4 regions of the Streptococcus sp. ST14 genome follow, and region 1 is predicted to be linked to each of the others. Evidence: predicted binding sites of a transcription regulator. Region 1 holds the regulator's gene; each other region holds the start of a gene.
What was found. Region 1 encodes Rex, which represses fermentation and respiration genes when NADH is low (regulators of the CRP and FNR family bind a similar motif). Its sites were predicted from a motif close to TTGTGAANTANTTCACAA; they were not measured.

Region 1 (5,111 bases):
TATCTTTTTTTATGAATAAGAATATCTCTGTAAAAGTAAAGACTTGAATGAAATTTACTTTTTAGTTTGGCATCTGCCTTTTTACAAAATAGTTTTGCCTTTTTAGACATTTCTTTCAGCTGTTTTTCTTTTTCTTTTTGAGATAGTTTATCGAAATTCTCTTTATTCTTAGAAAAAGATTGGTAACTTTCCGCTGTTAAAAGTCTATAGAGATTAGAAAGATGAAAGCAAACACTTATTTCTTTTTCATTGTTTGATAAGAAAAGATTAGCTTCCTTTTTCTTATAAGATATGAAAAAGGAAGCTTCTATATCTCTCAAAATCTCATGAGTAGAAGGTATTTTAATTTCATTCATGATTTAATAACCTATTTATAAGTCCTAGAGTTCGTTAACAACATAGTCAAATAGCATTTTATCTTTGGGGCGATTCTCAAAGAGAAATTCAGGATGCCATTGAACACCAAGATAAGGAAAGCCGTCCGTAGTGGTCACAGCCTCAATGATTCCATCTTTAGGATCATGTGCTACAACCTTAAGATTTGAGGCTAGATCTTTAATGCTCTGGTGGTGGAAGGAGTTGATGTGAGAGATTTCTCCATAGATTTCTCGGAGAATGGTATCAGGTTCCGTTACGAGGCGTTGGGTAGTGTATTCGGCTGAACAGTCCTGCCAATGATCCTCAATATCTTGGTGAAGCGTGCCTCCCATGGCGACATTGAAAAGTTGAGTACCCCGACAAACAGAGAAAATTGGCTTCTTTTGCTTAATCGCTTCTTTGATAAGTGCTAGTTCAAAAATATCTCTTTGAAGGTGGTAGTCATCACTATCAATAGCCTTTGGTTCACCATAGTATTTTGGATCAACATTTTGCCCACCCGTTAGGATGAGCTTATCAATGATACTGATGTAATAGGCAGCCATTTCTTGATCACCAATCGGTAGGATGATTGGAATTCCGCCAGCGTCCTTGACTCCTTCAATAAATCCCTTCGCTGCATAGCTCATCATGATGTCATCATCTGGATGAGTTTTTTCATTTCCTGTAATCCCAATAACTGGTTTTTTCATAAATGCTTTCGCTTTCTAATCCTCTTTACGCATAAAATAGAGGAGGGTTTGGAGTTCACTTGTCAAATCAACATACTGAACGACCACATCTTTTGGGAGGTGAAGGTGAACAGGGGAAAAGCTGAGAATACCTTTTATACCAGCATCAACCAAAAGATTGGCAACTTCTTGTGATTTAACACTTGGAACTGTTAGGATAGCAGTTTTGACATCTGCTTCTTTGATTTTTTCTTTAATCTGAGAGATACCATAGATTGGAATCCCATCAGGCGTCTGGCTTCCAACTTCTGGATGGTCATCTAGGTCAAAGGCCATGATAATTTTCATCTTGTTACGCTCATGGAAGCGGTAGTGGAGAAGGGCATGGCCCATATTTCCAATCCCAACCAACATAACATTTGTAATGGAGTTATCATTTAGGAGGTCAGCAAAAAAATTCATCAATTTTTTGACATCGTAACCAAAACCTCGACGACCTAGTTCACCAAAATAGGAAAAATCCCGACGAACGGTCGCAGAATCGATACCGATAGCCTCTGCAATTTGCTTGGAGTTGGCACGTTCGATTTTTTCTGCATGAAATCGCTTGAAAATTCGGTAGTAAAGAGAGAGTCTTTTTGCTGTTGCTTTTGGAATAGCAGACTGTTTATCTTTCACAAAATCACAACCTTTCTATTCTTCTATTTTATAGAAACATTGTGAAAAAATCAACAAAAACAAGAAAAAACTAAGAAATTTCTTAGTTTTTATCTGAAAAATGAGCTTGTGATAGAAAACGGTAGAGATCGCCAACCAATCCTTGATAAATCACCTTATCATTCAGCGTTAAGGAGCTGATTAGGAGAGTATCAGGTAGGGTCACACAGCCTGATAGAGATAACATAAGCTCTTCGTAATCCTTATATTCAAGTGTACGTTCTACGTGATAGTTATCTTGATAGGTAAGTCGATACATAGTCAATTATCTTTCTTCTTTAGTGAAGATACCGCGTTCTACTAAACTGTCCATGAGGAAGTAGAATTTTTCCTGATGAATGTGGTGGTCTTCTGATTTAAAGATATTAACCAAACGAAGGCCTGACTTGTCAGTGATGTTGAGTTTAGCACCTGTAAGGTCTTTGTTGATGATGATTTTTAGCTTGAAACCTTCACCGCTGTTGGGTACTTTCTCAAGCAAACGAGTCAGTTCGAAGTTTCCAACTTTTGTTTCAAAGAAAGTATTATCTTTCAGTGTGAACTTTTTGACAGTTGGGCTAAGTGTGTAGTCGTAGCGGCAGTTTTGTAGTTTAATGGTTTTTTCGAATGCCATTAGATTAATCTCCAATAATATTTTTTAAGGTTTGTGCGAGTTGTATCAGTTCATCCTCGGTGTTAAGAGGAGAGAGACTGATACGGACAGATTCTTTCAATCGATGTGAATCTGGTCCATAAAATGCTTCAAGTACATGACTGGTTTGCACAATACCAGCAGTACAAGCCGAACCGGTAGAAATTGAAATTCCTTCAAGATCTAACCGAAGTAAAAGTAAATCATTTTTCTGACCAGGAAAACCGATATTAAAAACATAAGGCAGTTGGTCTTGACTTTCATTGAGATAGTAGTCTAAATCGGAAATCTCTTTTAGAAAAATAGATTTAAGTGCGCTTAGTTTTTGGTAATGCTCAACTTGGTCATTCAAATCCTCTTTGAGAGCAGAGACCATACCTACAATGGCAGCGAGGTTTTCTGTTCCAGCCCGTTTCTTTTGTTCTTGGTCTCCACCGTGAAGGTAGGAATCAAAGTCCGCGGAAGAAGCATAAAGAAATCCGACTCCTTTTGGTCCATGGAATTTGTGGGCAGAAGCGCTGAGGAAATCAATTCCTAACTCCTCTGGATGGATAGGAATTTTCCCAATAGCTTGAACAGCATCTACATGATATGCAGCAGGATGATCTTTTAAAATACGTCCAATCTCAGCGATAGGTAAGAGACTTCCTGTTTCATTATTAGCATACATGGTGGAAACGAGAATGGTATCGTCACGTAAGGCTTTTTGAATTTGCTGGGCAGTTATCTCTTGATTTACTGGTTGGATGATAGTTGCTTCAAAACCAAAATGTTGCACCAGATAATCGATAGTTTCAAGTACAGAATGGTGTTCAATAGCTGTCGTGATGATATGTCTTCCACGATTTTGATGACGGAGACAATAGCCGATAATGGCTGTATTGTTACTTTCTGTACCGCCAGACGTGAAAAAGATATGTTGAGGTTTGGTTCCTAGCAAGTGGGCTAAGTCCTGACGAGCCTCTCGCAAGAGTTTGCCAGCCTGCCGACCATGACTATGAATACTAGAAGGATTACCATGAGTTTCTTGCATGACCTTGGTCATTTCAGAAATAGCTACTGCTGACATAGGAGTCGTAGCAGCATTGTCCAAATAAATCAAAGAATCACCTTATTTCTTTTTGTTGTAAGCAAAGAGTGGGCTGACTGGTTTTCTTTCATGGATGCGGACGATAGCATCACCAATTAATTCGCTAGCAGTAATGTAGCATACATTTTCTGGAGTTCTTTCTTTGGTTGCTACTGAGTCTGTCACAAGGATTTCTTTGATGTTTGTAGCGTCAAGAAGGTCTGCTGCACCTTCAACAAATAAACCGTGACTAGAAACTGCATAAATCTCAGTTGCACCTTCACGTTCAACGATTTTGGCTGCTTCAGAGAAAGTACGACCAGTATTTAGGATATCGTCAATCAAGATAGCCTTCTTGCCTTCAACATCCCCAATGATATAGCCTTCGTTACGATCAGAATCGTCTTGGGCGTAGTCAATGATAGCAATAGGAGCATCAAGGTATTCAGCCAAACTACGTGCACGTTTAACACCAGAGTTCTTTGGACTGACAACAACAACATCAGAACCAAGAAGTCCTTTATCACAGTAGTGCTTAGCAAATAGAGGAACAGTATAAAGATTGTCTACAGGAATATCAAAGAAACCTTGGACCTGAACAGCGTGGAGGTCAAGCGTTAGAACACGGCTTACACCAGCTTTGACAAGCATATTGGCAACTAGTTTTGCAGTGAGGGGTTCGCGAGAAGAAGCGATACGATCCTGACGCGCATAACCAAAGTAAGGGAGGACAACGTTGATACTATGAGCACTTGCACGTACACAAGCGTCAACCATGATTAACAACTCCATCAAGTGGTTGCTAACAGGGTAGCTGGTTGACTGGATGATGTAGACGTCGTAACCACGGACACTTTCTTCAATGTTGACCTGGATTTCGCCGTCAGAAAATTGACGAGAGGATAATTTCCCGAGAGGTACACCAACTGTATCAGCAATCTTTTGAGCGATTTCATGGTTAGAGTTTAGGGTGAAAAGTTTCATGTTGTTTCTATCTGACATTATAGACCGTCCTCTGTAAACTTTGTGAATCTTCTTTGAGAAAGTTTTGTTTTTCAAAGCCAGATTCTTTTATTTTTATCTTTTCTATTTTACCAAAAAAAGGAGATTATTTCAGCTTTTTTTCATGCTTTTAATAAAACGAATTAATTTTGATGGAGCTTTCTGATAAGTTATCTGATTTTCATCTAAAAATCTCTGAAAATCTTCTTTCCCTTTTTCATGGTCAGTGACTTCAAGCTCGAGTTCATAGTCCGTCTGATCAAAGTAGTGACTTTCATCTAAGGCCATTAAGCCAATCTCAGTTTTCATTTCATAACGAAGGGTGGAAAGGCAGCCTAGAACAAGCCAGTCATGGCTTTCGATGCCAATCTTAGCGAGCTTCTCTAGAACGAGCCCTTGAGGTAGTTTTTGTTTTTCTAGGTATGATTCAGCTTCTGGAAGAGTTAGTTTCTGGTTGTATTCCATATTTCCTACAGTTTGAGGCACTTTTAAGGTCAATTCCGCCCAATCTGAAAAGGTGCGAATGCGCATGGCAACCTTCTTTTCACGCAATTGGAAATCTGGCGTGTCAATGTAGTAGTTTTTCTGAAGGACGGGTTGGATATGGGAAAACTGTTTTTTTAGATGATCATATTCCTCTTTT
Region 2 (5,111 bases), on a different contig from region 1:
CTTGTCTGTTCAACTTCTTTCTTGGCCAACTCTTTCTCTGTATCAAAGTTTTGGATTTGACTCTGCAATTGCGCAATTTCTTGGTCTTTTTGAGCTAGTTTAGACTGTTGCTCATTCATAGCCTTCTGCTCAGCTAAGGCCAGCTCCTGCTTCATTCGATCGTGCAATTCCTTATCAAACTCAGCCGTTCTCACTTGGGATAAAAGTTCAGCATACTGACTCTCATTTACTGTAAAGACTTCCCCACAGTTGGGGCATTTGATTTCGTTCATAACTTTCCTCTTTCTAGACTTCTGTAACCATTATATCATGCTTGAGGGAAAATCAAAAACAGTGAGTCGAAACCCACTGTTTATATCTGTTACTTTAAATTTTTTCCAAGGCCAAACGCAAATCTTCAATCAAATCCTCTACATTTTCAAGACCGATCGACAAGCGGATTTGGTTTGGTGTTACACCTGCTGCTTCTAGATCTTTTTCTGACAACTGACCGTGAGTGGTTGTCGCAGGATGGACAACAAGAGATTTTGCATCTGCCACGTTTGCAAGGTCAGAGAAGATTTCCAAATTATCAATAACCTTGCGAGCTTCTGCCTCTCCGCCTTTAACATGGAAGGTAAAGATTGAACCAACACCTTTTGGCAAATATTTCTCAGCCAAGTCATGGTAAGGACTGTCAGCAAGTTTTGGATAATTTACCTTCTCTACCTTAGGATGGTTGACAAGGAAATCAACAATTTTCTCAGCATTTTGCACATGGCGTTCGACACGAAGAGATAGCGTTTCAAGCCCTTGGAGCAAGAGAAAGGCATTAAATGGTGACAAGGCAGCACCTGTATCACGGAGCAATTGAACACGAACAGCGATAATAAAGGCTGCTGCACCCACATCACGAGTATAGCTCAAGTTATGGTAACTTGGGTCTTCCTCAACAAATTGAGGGAAGTTCCCTGAAGCCTTCCAGTCAAAACGACCACTATCGACAATCACTCCTCCAATAGTCGTACCATGTCCACCGATAAACTTAGTTGCTGAGTGAATGGCAATATCTACACCGTGAGAGAAGACGTTAATCAAATATGGTGCGGCAAAAGTGTTGTCCGAAACGAGAGGAATCTGGTGTTTATGCGCAATCTCAGCCAATTTTTCTAAGTCAGGAATGTTAATCAAGGGATTCCCCAAGGTTTCAATCAAGACAAGCTTGGTATTGTCATTGATAGCTGCTTCCACTTCTTCCAAATTATCCACATCCACAAAGGTAGTTGTGATCCCATAACGAGGAAGGGTTTCCTTCAAGAGGTTGAAGGTCCCACCGTAAATAGTTGACGCAGCCACCACATGGTCACCTGCGTGAGCAAGCGCCAAAATAGTGTAGGTTACAGCAGCCATACCTGATGCTGTCGCTAGTGCCCCAACACCACCTTCAAGAGCAGCTATTCTTTCTTCAAATGCCGCTGTTGTAGGGTTGGTAATACGAGTATAAATGTTCCCTGGTTTTCTCAAGGCAAACAAATCGGCACCTTCTTGCGTGTCATCAAAAACGAAGGATGTTGTTTGATAAATCGGTACTGCACGAGACTTAGTTGCTGGATCAACTACTTGCCCAGCATGTAATTGTAGAGTTTCAAATTTAAAATCACGAGTCATAAGACGACCTCCAAATAGCTTCATTAGGGATATTGTATCATCTTGGGCTAGTCTTTTCCAATACCGTTTTTCTATATTTTGATATAAGGAACAACTATGACTAGTCTTACGTCTCAAACAAAAAAGCACGATTCACTCGTGCTCATTTCTTTAATCGACATAAGTATCTTCGTTTTTATTGAGGAAGGCGTATGGTAAGCCCATCAAGAGACCTCCTCCGATAAAGTTCCCGATAAAGGTTACACCCCAGTGACGAAGAATATTAGGTATGTCAAAGTTAGCAATTGAATCTGCTGCAACACTAAACTTAACAATCGCAAAAGAAGCAAAGTTCGCAGCAATGTGTTCGTTTGTTAAGAATACAAACATGTAAATTGCTGACAAAACAAGCCAAAGTTTGGCTCCACCGTCTTTCACCAAAACAAATGAAAGAATAGCAATGTTTACAAAGATATTGGCTAAAATACCTTCAAGCAAGACTAGCTCATTGGAACGGCCTAACTTCATCTCTACAACCCCTGAAATGAAGCTATCATGTGTTAGATTTGCATAGGCTGCCGAATGAGCAAAGCCCCAACCTGCTATCAAAGCTCCGATGAGATTGAAGAAGGTACAGTAAAGCAAAATCTCAGCTGTTTTTCTCCAAGAGATTTTTTTCAAGAAACTACCAGCTGTCAAAAACATCATATTTGAAGTTACCAGCTCAGCATTCAAGAAAACAATGTAGGCCAATCCCCAAGCAAAAACGAATGGGAAGAGGAAGCGACCACTGCCTGGTGCGATTTTATTTATCAAGTCAGCACCAACTGCACCTGCAGCCGTACTAAATGTCATAAAAGCACCTGCAAACATGGAACGAATCGCATACTTAAACTTGCTTTGGCTATAAAGACTTTCTTTCTTCTTGCAAGCAAATTCAATCTTTGAAATAAATTCTGAAGAGACCATAAAAAAACTCCTAAACTTTTATTTGTGATAATTATAACATAATTCTTGTTTTCTAGAAAGCGTTTTCCGTAAATTTCTAAAATATTTATCTTAAAAATCTTTATCCTAAGCCTTCTTATCCTTTTTCATAAGAACTATTTTGATTCTATTTTGTTAACATAAAAACCAGTGAAATAGCACTTCACTGGTTCATTCATTCTTAATAACGTTGTCTATACGGTTGATTAAAGGCCTTCAAAATATCCTCAGAAGTCTCAGAATAAGCTTTTGATTCTTTAAAGATTCCTTTGACGATTATACGCTCGGTCGCATTATAATCAACACAGGTAACCAAAGTAATCTCTTTTACGCCATCACGATCTTCGATTTCATCTACACGGTCTGGTGTAACACGTTTTACTTCTGTAATCTCATAAGTATAAACTTTATCCTTATCCGTCAGGTAAATTTTCATACCCGCTTTGGCATTGACCAAAGGTGAGAAGAGCATTTGACTGGCATTTTCAGCAGTAAAGATATGGTGACTGGCTAGAGAATAGTTCCCTTCTCCCATTTTTTGATCTGGTTTCATGGTCCCTGCTCCGTAGAACAAGTTTACATTATCCAACCCTTTGAAAATAGGGAGGTTAATCTCCACCTCAGGAATAGCGATACCTCCAATAACAGGAAGTTTCTGAGCATCCCATTGTGAAGCCAATACAGCTTCAGATGAAATAGACTTAACAGAGTCAAAATCAAAATTTCCCTCGGATTTTAGGTTTTCATCTATATTTTCCTTAGTGACTTGATTGACTTGGTATTTATTGGTATTCCATACCAAAAAGATATCGCGAATCTTTGAATTAAAAATCAAGGCTAAGGAAAGAAGAATTAAGAAACCCGCTAAAATATTGATAAATAGATTTCTGCGCTTATTTTTCTTACTCTTTTTATTTTTCGTTTTTTTATGAGACATTATGCTTCACCTTCTGTTTCAATTTCAGTCCCAACTTCTTCTTTTTCTGCCGCAGCAACCGTTGTAAAGGTTACAATCTTAGCATCCTGATCTAGACGCATCACCTTAACTCCCATAGTTGAGCGTCCCGTTTGTGAAATATTGGCAACATTTGTACGGATCATGACACCTGTATCTGTGATAATCATCAGGTCTTCATCCCCCTTAACAGTGAGGAGACCTGCCAGAGGACCATTCTTCTCAGCAACATTGGCTGTCTTCATCCCTTTACCACCACGGCCTTTGGTAGGATATTCCGTAGCAAGTGTACGTTTACCGTATCCTTTTTCAGTAATGATAAGAACTTCGTCTTGATTTGTAATCACGCTAGCACCAACTACTGTGTCTCCATCACGAAGATTGACCCCTCGAACACCTGTCGCGATACGACTCATGCCACGAACAGCTGATTGATTAAAGCGAACAGCATAACCATACTTGGTACCAATGATAATATCCGTATCTTCTTCTGTCAGCAAGACATTGATTAATTCATCCTCATCCTTGAGATTCAAGGCTTTAAGTCCATTTTGACGAATATTTGCAAATTCTTTGACACTGGTTCTCTTCACGACACCGTGACGAGTTGTAAAGAAGAGATAGGCGTCATCACTACGTTCAGACTCAACGTTGATGATGGTCTGAATGCTCTCACCTTCGTCCAACTTCAATAGATTGACAACTGGCAAGCCCTTGGCTGTACGACCATATTCTGGGATTTCATAACCTTTTAGTCGGTATACGCGTCCTTTATTGGTAAAGAAGAGCAGATGATCATGGGTGCTAGTTGAAACCAACTCACGCACAAAGTCATCATCCTTAACCCCGGTACCTTGAACTCCACGGCCTCCACGTTTTTGGGCAGTAAACTCACCTTGGTCCAAACGTTTGATATAGCCCTTGTTAGATAGGGTAATCAAAACATCCGTCTCCTCAATCAAGTCTTCGTCCTCAAGTGTCAAGACTTCTCCGACCATCAACTCCGTACGACGTTTGTCACCAAACTTGCGTTTGACTTCGTCCAATTCCTCTTTGATGATTTGAGCCACGCGCTCAGGCTTGGCAAGGATATCTGCCAAATCTGCAATTAAGGCGATCAATTCATCATATTCAGACTGAATCTTATCACGTTCCAATCCTGTCAAACGACGAAGACGCATATCAAGGATTGCCTGACTTTGACGCTCTGAAAGCTTAAACTTGCTCATCAACTCAGCTTGTGCTTCGGCATCTGTTTCACTTGCACGGATAATACGAATCACTTCGTCGATATGATCAAGTGCAATTAAAAGACCTTCTAAGATGTGCGCACGCGCTTCTGCTTTTTCCTTGTCAAAACGAGTACGGCGAACAACCACTTCTTTTTGGTGTTCGATATAAGCATCCAAAATTTGACGAAGGGACAAGATTTTTGGCACACCATTTTGAATCGCCAACATGTTGAAACCAAAGTTGGTTTGCATCTGGGTCATCTTGAAGAGGTTGTTAAGGATAACGTTGGCAGACGCGTCGCGTTTAACCT
Region 3 (5,111 bases), on a different contig from region 1:
TGTCTACACCGTCGTTAGCCCAGTCGATTTGTTCTGGATCACGTTCAGCAGAAACTTTAACGAATTTACCGTTAACTTCGAATCCACCTTCTTTAACTTCAACAGTACCGTCGAAACGACCTTGAGTTGTGTCGTATTTCAACAAGTGTGCAAGCATAACTGGATCTGTAAGGTCGTTGATACGAGTAACTTCAACACCTTCTACGTTTTGGATACGACGGAAAGCAAGACGACCGATACGTCCGAAACCGTTAATACCAACTTTAACTACCATTAGTGATTTCCTCCTTATGAAAATCATGAAATTTTTATTGTGAAAAGAGTAACTTGAATCACTACAAATCACCTTTCAACAAACCTATTATATAACTATTTGAGTTGAATTGCAAGTACGGGCGTTGATTTTCTCTCCAGCTTTTCTACTTTTTCTCCCCCTTTTTATTCATCCATTTTTTTATTTTCAAAGTATATCTCTAGAATCTTTTATAATATCTGTATATTCTCTTTATTTCAAGGTGAAACTCCAATTTCAACGCTTTCAGAGTTTACAAAAAAGAGAGACAGGATATTTCCTGCCTCTAGGCTGATAAACGATTATTTACGACGTCCTGGACGTTCTGCATAACCATAGTAAGCATCTGCCATGATTTCTTCCATGTCAGCTACCATTGGCAAGCGAGGGTTAGCAGGTGAACATTGGTCTTCATAAGCAAGTAAGGCAATTTCATGCAAGCTGTCTTTCCAAGCTTTTTCATCGATTCCAAAGCCTTTGAAGTTCATTGTGATTCCAACTGCTTCACCAAGATCGTAAACTGCTTTGGCATAAGCTTCAACCGCTTCTTCTGGAGTTGAGTGAGGCAATCCAAGCATTCTAGCAATATCTTGGAATTTTTCGTCAGCTTTCCAGTAGTTATACTTAGGCCATGTAGTCGTCTTAGATGGGCGAGTACCATTGTAACGGATAACGTATGGAAGCAAGATTGCGTTTGTACGTCCGTGAACAGTATGGTGAACCGCACCGATCTTGTGGGCCATTGAGTGGCTCATACCAAGGAAGGCATTGGCAAAGGCCATACCAGCCATTGTAGATGCATTGTGCATTTTTTCACGTGCTTCTGGGTCAGCTGTCTTAACAGATTTTTCCAACCATTCAAATACAAGTTTGATTGTTTGAAGGGCGATACCGTCTGTGTAGTCGTTAGCAAAGTTTGAAGTGTAGGCTTCAGTAGCATGAGTCAAGACGTCCATACCTGTATCAGCTGCGATGAAGTCTGGAACTGACTCAACCAAAGCAGGGTCAACAATGGCAATAGTTGGTGTCAATGAGTAGTCAGCCAATGGGTATTTACGGTTGTTTTTCTTATCAGAGATAACGGCAAATGGTGTTACTTCTGAACCTGTACCTGAAGTTGTTGGGATACCGATGTACTTCGCTTTTTTACCAAGTGATGGGAAGCGGAAGGCACGTTTACGGATGTCCATGAATTTTTGAACCAAGTCACGGAAGTCGATTTGTGGTTGTTCGTAGAAGAGCCACATTACTTTCGCTGCATCCATTGGAGAACCACCACCAAGAGCGATGATTGTGTCTGGTTCAAATGCTCTCATTACTTCAGTACCACGTTCTACAGTTGTGATATCTGGGTCTGGTTCAACGTCTGAGAAGACTTGGACAGTTACACGGTTGCTGCGTTTGTTCAATTGGTCAATAATGCGTTGAACAAAACCAAGTTTTTCGATCGATTTGTCTGTAACAATCATAACGCGTTCAATATCTTCACATGTTTGAAGGTATTGGATAGAGTTGCGTTCGAAGTAAATTTTTGAAGGAACTTTAAACCATTGCATATTATTTCTACGTTTCCCTACTTTCTTGATGTTTAGAAGGTTGATCGCACTCACGTTATCACCGACTGAGTTGTGTCCATATGAACCACATCCAAGTGTCAATGATGGAATGAAGGCATTGTATACGTCCCCGATACCACCGAAAGTAGATGGAGAGTTCCAGATAATACGCATTGCTTTGATTTCTGTACCAAAGCGTTTAGCAAGAGCTTCGTCTTTTGTATGGATAGCTGCTGAGTGACCAAGTCCGTTAAACTCAACCATTTGACGAGCTTTTTTAAGACCGTCTTCTGTATCTTCAGCTTTTAGGACAGCGATAACTGGTGACAATTTCTCACGAGTCAATGGTTCTTTCGGTCCTACTTCTGCACATTCTGCCGCCAAGATGTTTGTTCCTTCTGGAACGCTAAATCCTGCTTGTTCAGCAATCCATGCTGCTGGTTTACCAACGATATTTGCATTTAGTTTAGCACCTGCACAGTTTTTGCTATTAGCTTTTACACCGAAACAGAATTCTTCAAGAAGTGCTTTTTCTTTCTTGTTTACAAAGTAAGTGTGATATGATTTAAATTCTTCTACAAATTCGTCATATACTTCTTTATCAATGATAACGGCTTGTTCTGATGCACAGACCATCCCATTATCAAATGATTTAGACATAACGATGTCATGAGCAGCTTGACGAAGGTCAGCAGATTTTTCTACATAGGCAGGAACGTTTCCGGCACCTACCCCAAGAGCTGGTTTTCCACATGAGTATGCAGCTTTAACCATAGCGTTCCCACCAGTTGCAAGAATAGTTGCAACACCTTCGTGGTTCATTAGCGCTCCAGTTGCTTCCATAGATGGCTTTGTAATCCATTGTACACAGTTTTCAGGTGCACCGGCTGCAATCGCTGCATCGCGAACGATTTGTGCTGCGTGTGCTGATGATTCTTGAGCTGATGGATGGAAAGCAAAAACGATTGGGTTGCGTGTCTTCAAAGCAATCAATGATTTGAAAATCGCTGTTGAAGTTGGGTTTGTTGTCGGAGTGACACCACAGATTACACCGACAGGTTCCGCAATCTTTGTCAAACCTGTAATTGGATCATCTTCAATAACTCCAACTGTCTTAACTCCACGCATATTGTTCACTACGTGTTCGCAGGCAAATAGGTTTTTTGTTGCCTTATCTTCAAATACCCCACGACCAGTTTCTTCAACTGCATGTTGTGTAAGGATACCGTGCGCGTCAAGTGCTGCAACCGAAGCTTTTGCCACGATATAGTCAACTTGCTCTTGGTTCAACTTGCGCATTTCATCAAGCGCAACCAAGGCTTTTTTCACGAGACCATCGACATGCTTTTCAGCAGCAAGTTGGTTTTCCTCTGGTGTTACTGTTTTTTTATCAGCCATATTATCCTCCATAGCCTTTAAGGATTTTATCCTTTGTTAATTTTTTCACAAGTTTATTATAACTCTTTTTTTATGCTTTGTAAACAGTTTCATAAGTATTTCACAAAGAATTTTTCCGAGATTGTGATTTTTTTCTCAATATAGCTGCGCAATAGAGTTTTGTCTGGACGATTGTGAAATTATGGAAAAAATTTTTTTATTTCACAAAGTTTTTCTAGTTAATAGTTAGTTATCGAATTCAAGCGCGGAAAGCGTTTTCTCCCTGGTTTTGAAAAATAGTCTCCTAACTTGGAGACTACTGTTTTTGCTGAAAAACGCCTTGTTTAAAGGTCCCTTCATAAACAACTTCTTGCTCTGTCGTCAACTTCCCTTGACCTTCAGCCTGGCCATTTACAAAATCACCTTCGTATTTCCAGCCATCTTTTGATTGGAAAGTCCCTTTTCCATTAAAGGCTCCATTATTGAAATCACCTGTATATTGGTCTCCATTTTCAAAGGTCAGGGTTCCTTGACCATTCATTTTCCCTCGTACCAAGGTGCCATCATAAATAAGAGCTCCACCATCAAGTGTCAGGACACCCTTTTTAGGCGTATTTAGCAGAAATACCGAAAGAGCACAGAGTACCATTACAACTACTGCAATAAGCTCTAACCTAGGACGAGTTAGGTAAACTCTACACTTCTCATAAAATTGTTTAAGCTTTTCCATTGTCACTCTCTTTTTCTAATCGATCTAGCCAGCTTTGACATCCACTTGTGATACGAGCATAGGTTTCCTCAAAATCTCTTGTATACCAAGGATCTGGGACATTTTCAGCCGCAAAAGAGTAGATCTTGTACTGTAGTTCCTGAGGACACATGTGACGCAGATCTGAAACGTTTGAAGCATCCATACCGATAATGTAATCAAACGATTCAAAGTCTTCCCTGCCAATCTGAAGCGATGTTTTATCTTTGTCATACGGGATCTGATATTGCTGGAAAATTCCTTGCGTTCCCTTATGAATCGGATTGCCATGTTCCCATGATGACGTTGCACGACTCTCAACGTGGTAATCGCTCGTCATGGACTTCATCACAAACTCTGCCATGGGGCTACGACAGATATTTCCTAGGCAAACAAATACTATTTTTTTCATCCCTTTTCCTCTCGTCTCATAGAAAAACGGGAGTGACAGGTCCCGTTTTATTCTTCGATTGCTCCGCCTTCGTCAACAACTGTTCCTTCTGGTGTCACAGCTTCTTTGAGTGGCAAAACGGTCTTAATAGCAGCCAATTCAAAAGTCAAATAAACGCCATCTACATCCAGTACGATTGTACCTTTCTCAGTATCTACTTCATCCACTGTTCCGTAGAGTCCACCGATTGTGATCACTTCATAGCCTTTTTGAAGCTTGTTCAAGCTTTCCATACGCTTTTGTGCTTGTTTCTTTTGAGAACGTTGCATAAAGAACATCAAGGCAAACATACCTACAAGCATGATCAAAAATGTTAAATTTGGACTAATATTTTCCATAGTATTTTCTCCTTTGTATTTTACATAGGACTACTATATCAAATTTCAGCTACTTTTACAAGATTGTGCCTTGTTTTTATGGTTATAAAAAATCAGAGTTTTCACTCTGATTTCTGCGATTATTTCAAGTTTTGAACGACTTTGACTAGATTTTCAACTGTAAATCCGTACTCTGCCAATACTTTTGGTGCTGGGGCAGATGCTCCAAAGGTATCAATACCGAGAACTGCACCATCAAGACCAACATACTTGTACCAGTTTTGAGTTGCACCCATTTCAACTGCAACACGACGGCGAACTGCATTTGGAAGGATTTCTTCCTTGTAAGCTGCATCTTGTGCGTCAAAGA
Region 4 (5,111 bases), on a different contig from region 1:
TGGATATAAGCCTTTTCATCTAGTTGAACTTTAGAAACATCGAAAGCAAATTTAATATTTACCCAGCGTTGAACAAGGACAGCAAGAATGAACATCCCAAGGATAGAAGCACCTTTAGTGATGTCTTGAAGGATACCGCCAGACATATCTTTCGTGATTTCTGATCCAGCCTTGTATCCAACCTCTTGAACATACCACAAGAATGACATACGAATCAAGTTCCATGCAACAAAGAAGAGGAGTGGGCCCAAGATATTGCCAGTAAGGGCAAGTGAAGCACCGAGAGATCCAAGGATTGGGCGTACTGTAAACCAGAATACTGGGTCACCGATACCAGCAAGAGGTCCCATCATACCGATTTTAACCCCTTGGATAGCAGCGTCATCGATTTCCACACCGTTAGCACGTTCTTCTTCAAGCGCAAGAGTAACCCCCATGATTGGAGCAGCTACGTATGGGTGAGTGTTGAAGAACTCAAGGTGACGCTCAAGAGCAGCGATTTGATCTTCTTTTTTAGTATAGAGTTTTTTGATAGCTGGAATGAGTGTATAAGCCCAGCCCAAGTTTTGCATCCGTTCAAAGTTCCAAGACCCTTGTAAGAAGGTTGAACGCCACCAAACTTTTTTACGATCTGATTTAGTTAATTGAAGTTTTTCAGTCATGATGTTTTCAGTCCTTTCTTATCTTAGTAGTCTTCTAGGATATCGCCGATTGGGTCGTTAGAAGTTGCAGCTCCTCCGCCACCATTTCCACCAGTTTTAGAAAGGTGAAGGTAGATAAGAGCGATAGCAACACCGATAGCACCAAATCCGATTAGAGTAATATCTGATACAGCAGCAAGAACGAAACCAAGAGCGAAGAATGGCCATACTTCACGAGTTGCCATCATGTTGATAACCATAGCGTAACCAACGGCAACGACCATACCACCACCGATAGCCATACCATCTTTGAGCCAGTCTGGCATGGCACTAAGGATACTTTGTACAGTTTCAGTTGGAACCATAAGGAGAAGAGCTGCGGGAAGCGCGATACGAAGTCCTTGGAAAAGTAGCGCAATAAAATGCGCACGCTCCACAGCGCCGAAGTCACCTTTTTTAGCGGCAGCATCAGCAGTGTGAACCAAACCAACTGAAATTGTACGTACAATCATAGTTAAGAATAGACCAGCAACGGCAAGAGGGATAGCAACCGCTTGGGCAACACCGATACCTGTCTTGGTAAAGTCACCACCAAGAACCATGATAATGGCAGCAGCGACAGAAGCAAGTGCAGCATCAGGAGCGATAGCAGCACCGATATTTGACCAACCAAGGGCAATCATTTGAAGCGATCCACCGAGGATAATCCCTGCTTCCAAGTGACCTGTTACAAGCCCAATAAGGGTACAGGCTACAAGTGGTTGGTGAAATTGGAATTGGTCGAGGACGCCTTCAAGACCTGCAAGGAAGGCTACAACGACTACTAAAACCATAGAAATAATAGACATCTTTAAAATCCTTTCATAAATAATGGCTTATTTGACATTGGCTTTGTTAATCAAGTCAAACAAATCTTTTTTAGAATCATTTGGTACTTTACGGACATCGAATTCAACACCCAAGTCACGCATTTTTTCAAATGTAGCAACATCTTCTTTGTCCATAGACAAAACGGTATTGACCAATGTTTTACCTGTTGAGTGAGCCATAGAACCAACGTTAAGAGTCTTGATTGGCACGCCACCTTCGATTGCACGAAGGGCATCTTGAGGTGTTTCAAACAAGATAAGGGCATGTGTTTCTCCAAAGCGTGGGTCTTTTGAAACCTCAATCAATTTTTGAATTGGAACCACATTGGCTCTGACATTATTTGGAGCTGCTTGTTTAATCAATTCTTTACGAAGATCGTCGTTGGCAACGTTATCTGAAGCAACGATAATACGGTCTGCTTTTGAATCTGGAGTCCAAGCAGTTGCAACCTGACCGTGAAGGAGACGAGTGTCAAGACGGGCAAGGTTAATCTTGAGTTTTCCATCTCCGATAACAGTTCCTTCTGGGATAGCAGCTTGGGCAACTGGAGCAGCTGCAGCAGTTGCAACTTCTTCAACTGGATTTAACTCTTCTGGAAGAGCTTTGATGCCATCTTTGGCTTCTTTAATAATATTAGCAGCGACTTTTTCTACACCTGCAGCAGCGTCCATCAGGCGCTCTGTGTAGGCTTGAATTAACATCGGTAAGTTAAGTCCTGTGATGATGGCAAACTTACGCTCAGGATTTTCTCCCATCACGCGACTAGCTTGGTTAAATGGAGATCCACTCCAAAGGTCAGCCAAAACTAGAACCTCATCTTCTGCGTCAAATGCAGCAACAGCGTTATTAAACTTAGCGTATAGATCATCAGGACCTTCGTTTGGCATAAAGGTTACAACTTGAACCTTTTCTTGTTCACCAAAAATCATAGATCCTGACTGATGAATACCCGCAGCAAATTCGCCGTGGCTCGCAATAATGATTCCGATACTCATTATTGTCATTCCTCCTTTTTTGTTTTAGTTTTCGTTTAAGAAAACTTTAAGACTGTTTAAGTATAAACCGTTTTCATCTAAAAATCAACTATTTATCATAAAATAATTAAAAAGATTACATCTGAAAATATTGATATATTGAGTTTTGGAGACGTTTTTTTGAATCCTTATTAAAAAATTTAATATAAAAAAGTTGGAAGCGTATTCCAACTTTTAAAATAGATTTTTATTAGATTAGTGGGTGAAGTCGAGTACCATACGTCCTTGGATTTGACCTTTTTCCATTTCGTCGAAAATGGCTACGGCATCTTCTATTGGACGTTTTTGAACAACTGGAACTACCAAACCTTCTGCACCGAATTGGAAGGCTTCTTCCAAGTCTTTACGAGTTCCAACAAGAGAACCGATGACTTGGATTCCATCTAGAACGGTTTTCACGATGCTGAGTTCCATCATTTCAGAAGGAAGACCAACAGCGACGACGCGACCACCAGCACGAACTGAGTCAACAGCCTGGTTGAAGGCAACTTTAGATACAGCAGTTACGACCGCTGAATGAGCTCCTCCATCAGTTTTTTCCTTGATGAGTCCAGGTACATCTTCAACTTCGAGGCCGTTAATCACAATGTCAGCACCTACTTCTTTTGCAAGGGCAAGTTTGTCGTTATTGATATCAACTGCGATGACATGAGCATTGAATACTTTTTTAGCGTATTGAACAGCTAGGTTACCAAGTCCACCAGCGCCGTAAAGAACAACCCATTGGCCTGGTTCAACTTTGGCTTCTTTAATGGCTTTATAGGTTGTTACACCAGCACATGTGATAGAAGAGGCTTGGGCTGGATCAAGTCCGTCAGGAACTTTGACAGCATAGTCTGCAGTTACGATACATTGTTCAGCCATACCACCATCTACTGAGTAGCCGGCATTTTTCACTGTACGGCAAAGGGTTTCGCGACCAGTTGTACAGTATTCGCAAGTACCACATCCTTCAAAGAACCAAGCAACGCTGACGCGGTCACCGACTTTAAGGCTTTTCACATCTGGGGCAATTTCTTTAACGATACCGACACCTTCGTGACCTAGGACACGTCCTGGTACCTGACCGAAGTCGCCATGGGCAACGTGGAGGTCAGTGTGGCAAACACCACAGTATTCAATTTCTACAAGTGCTTCCCCAGTTTCAAGTGGGCGGAGTACTTTTTCTTCAACAGCAACACCAGTGCTTTCTGGATTTACAACAACAGCTTTCATAGCTATCCTCCTTTATATTGACCGAGAACAGGGACAACGGGACTGGATTGATTTTGTGTCAACAGAGTCGAGTGTAACGAGCTCTCTTGTATTTATATGTAAAGTATATCACAAAAGAAAGCCTTTTCCAAGGTTTTGGTGGTAAAAAATAGAACAATCGATTAACTGGTTGATGAGGCTGTGAAAAGAGCACAAAGACCAGCTCGCAAGCTGGTCAGTAGGGGCTATAAGAATAAGTCTTGCAGGGTTTTGGCAACTCCATCTTGGTCATTGGTCAGGGCAATTTGCTCATCTGCATAAGGGAGTAGCTCTGGATTGGCATTTTTCATGGCATAGCCCTTCCCAGCAAAAGCGAGCATTTCGGTATCATTGTGTTCATCTCCAAAAGCAATCAAATCTTTTTTGTCGCGGTTCATTACCTTGAGCAAGTAGTCCAAAGCAAAGGCCTTATTGACACCTTTTGGGGTACACTCAAGGATATTGAGCGGACCTCCCCAGGTATTGATAGACAGTTGATGCTGGTAGAAGGCGTTCATTTCTTTTGCCAAGGCATATTTGTCACTGGCTCTGGTCTGTAACAGAATACAGTTAGGATCCTTGGTTACTAACTCTGGCTGAAATTGATCTTCAGGCTGGAAAGCTTCTACACCAAATAGTTTAGGATCGGCAATTTCTTCATTGGGATTTGTGATGTAGAATTTTTTACGGTATTCTCCAGCGATAAAATCGGCTTGAATGTCCTCAGAACGTCGAACCATGTCTAGCAGATATTTTTTGTCTACCGTCAAACACTTTTCAAAGTCCCAAACTTGGTCTGGTAAATGAGTAAGGGAGCCGTTGAAATTAATCATAGGAGTGTCTAAGCCTAGTTCACGGTAAAAATCTTTTGACATACGATACGGACGGCCTGTCGTGATGATGACATGGTGTCCTTTTTCTGAAATTTTTTTGATCGTCTCTTTGGTGAAATCGGAGAGCTTGCTTTCATTATTTAGCAGGGTTCCGTCCAAATCGACTGCGATAATTTTTTTAGTCATATAAACCTTCCTAGTCGTTTCCAGATAAGATGTCTACTATTATATCAAAAAGAAGGAAGAAAAGCAGACAAGAACAAAAACTACAGTTGCTTTGATTTATTAAATAATTCAAACAAACATATTGAAAAGGTGAATGATAAATGATATAATACTGATATTGTTCGTAAAAAACAAAAGGAGATTAAAGATGGACAAACTATTTAAACTAAAAGAGCACGGGACAGATGTCCGTACAGAGGTGCTTGCTGGTTTAACAACATTCTTTGCAATGAGTTATATTCTCTTTGTAAACCCTCAAATGCTTTCCCAAACGG

Region 2: the regulator Rex is predicted to act here: its motif matches at 2,618-2,635, upstream of ACIY19_RS02875 (formate/nitrite transporter family protein).
Region 3: the regulator Rex is predicted to act here: its motif matches at 3,280-3,297, upstream of adhE (bifunctional acetaldehyde-CoA/alcohol dehydrogenase).
Region 4: the regulator Rex is predicted to act here: its motif matches at 3,857-3,874, upstream of adhP (alcohol dehydrogenase AdhP).

The regions. Positions count from the first base shown of each region.
Region 1 covers NZ_JBJUSF010000007.1:83,246-88,356, reverse strand. The annotation lists gene ACIY19_RS04000 (hypothetical protein) at 1-356, opposite strand, end outside; gene ACIY19_RS03995 (gamma-glutamyl-gamma-aminobutyrate hydrolase family protein) at 381-1,070, opposite strand; gene ACIY19_RS03990 (redox-sensing transcriptional repressor Rex) at 1,086-1,727, opposite strand; gene ACIY19_RS03985 (DUF4649 family protein) at 1,810-2,025, opposite strand; gene ACIY19_RS03980 (DUF1831 domain-containing protein) at 2,032-2,379, opposite strand; gene ACIY19_RS03975 (cysteine desulfurase family protein) at 2,384-3,499, opposite strand; gene ACIY19_RS03970 (ribose-phosphate diphosphokinase) at 3,509-4,468, opposite strand; gene ACIY19_RS03965 (CYTH domain-containing protein) at 4,580-5,111, opposite strand, start outside.
Region 2 covers NZ_JBJUSF010000005.1:75,380-80,490, forward strand. The annotation lists gene ACIY19_RS02865 (DUF2130 domain-containing protein) at 1-272, opposite strand, end outside; gene ACIY19_RS02870 (O-acetylhomoserine aminocarboxypropyltransferase/cysteine synthase family protein) at 367-1,647, opposite strand; gene ACIY19_RS02875 (formate/nitrite transporter family protein) at 1,798-2,595, opposite strand; gene ACIY19_RS02880 (class A sortase) at 2,795-3,550, opposite strand; gene gyrA (DNA gyrase subunit A) at 3,550-5,111, opposite strand, start outside.
Region 3 covers NZ_JBJUSF010000026.1:5,673-10,783, forward strand. The annotation lists gene gap (type I glyceraldehyde-3-phosphate dehydrogenase) at 1-274, opposite strand, end outside; gene adhE (bifunctional acetaldehyde-CoA/alcohol dehydrogenase) at 595-3,246, opposite strand; gene ACIY19_RS08415 (MORN repeat-containing protein) at 3,542-3,955, opposite strand; gene ACIY19_RS08420 (low molecular weight protein-tyrosine-phosphatase) at 3,942-4,385, opposite strand; gene yajC (preprotein translocase subunit YajC) at 4,433-4,753, opposite strand; gene tkt (transketolase) at 4,882-5,111, opposite strand, start outside.
Region 4 covers NZ_JBJUSF010000009.1:62,051-67,161, reverse strand. The annotation lists gene ACIY19_RS04720 (PTS system mannose/fructose/sorbose family transporter subunit IID) at 1-662, opposite strand, end outside; gene ACIY19_RS04715 (PTS mannose/fructose/sorbose transporter subunit IIC) at 686-1,489, opposite strand; gene ACIY19_RS04710 (PTS sugar transporter subunit IIB) at 1,517-2,506, opposite strand; gene adhP (alcohol dehydrogenase AdhP) at 2,741-3,760, opposite strand; gene ACIY19_RS04700 (Cof-type HAD-IIB family hydrolase) at 3,985-4,797, opposite strand; gene ACIY19_RS04695 (NCS2 family permease) at 4,985-5,111, shown strand, end outside.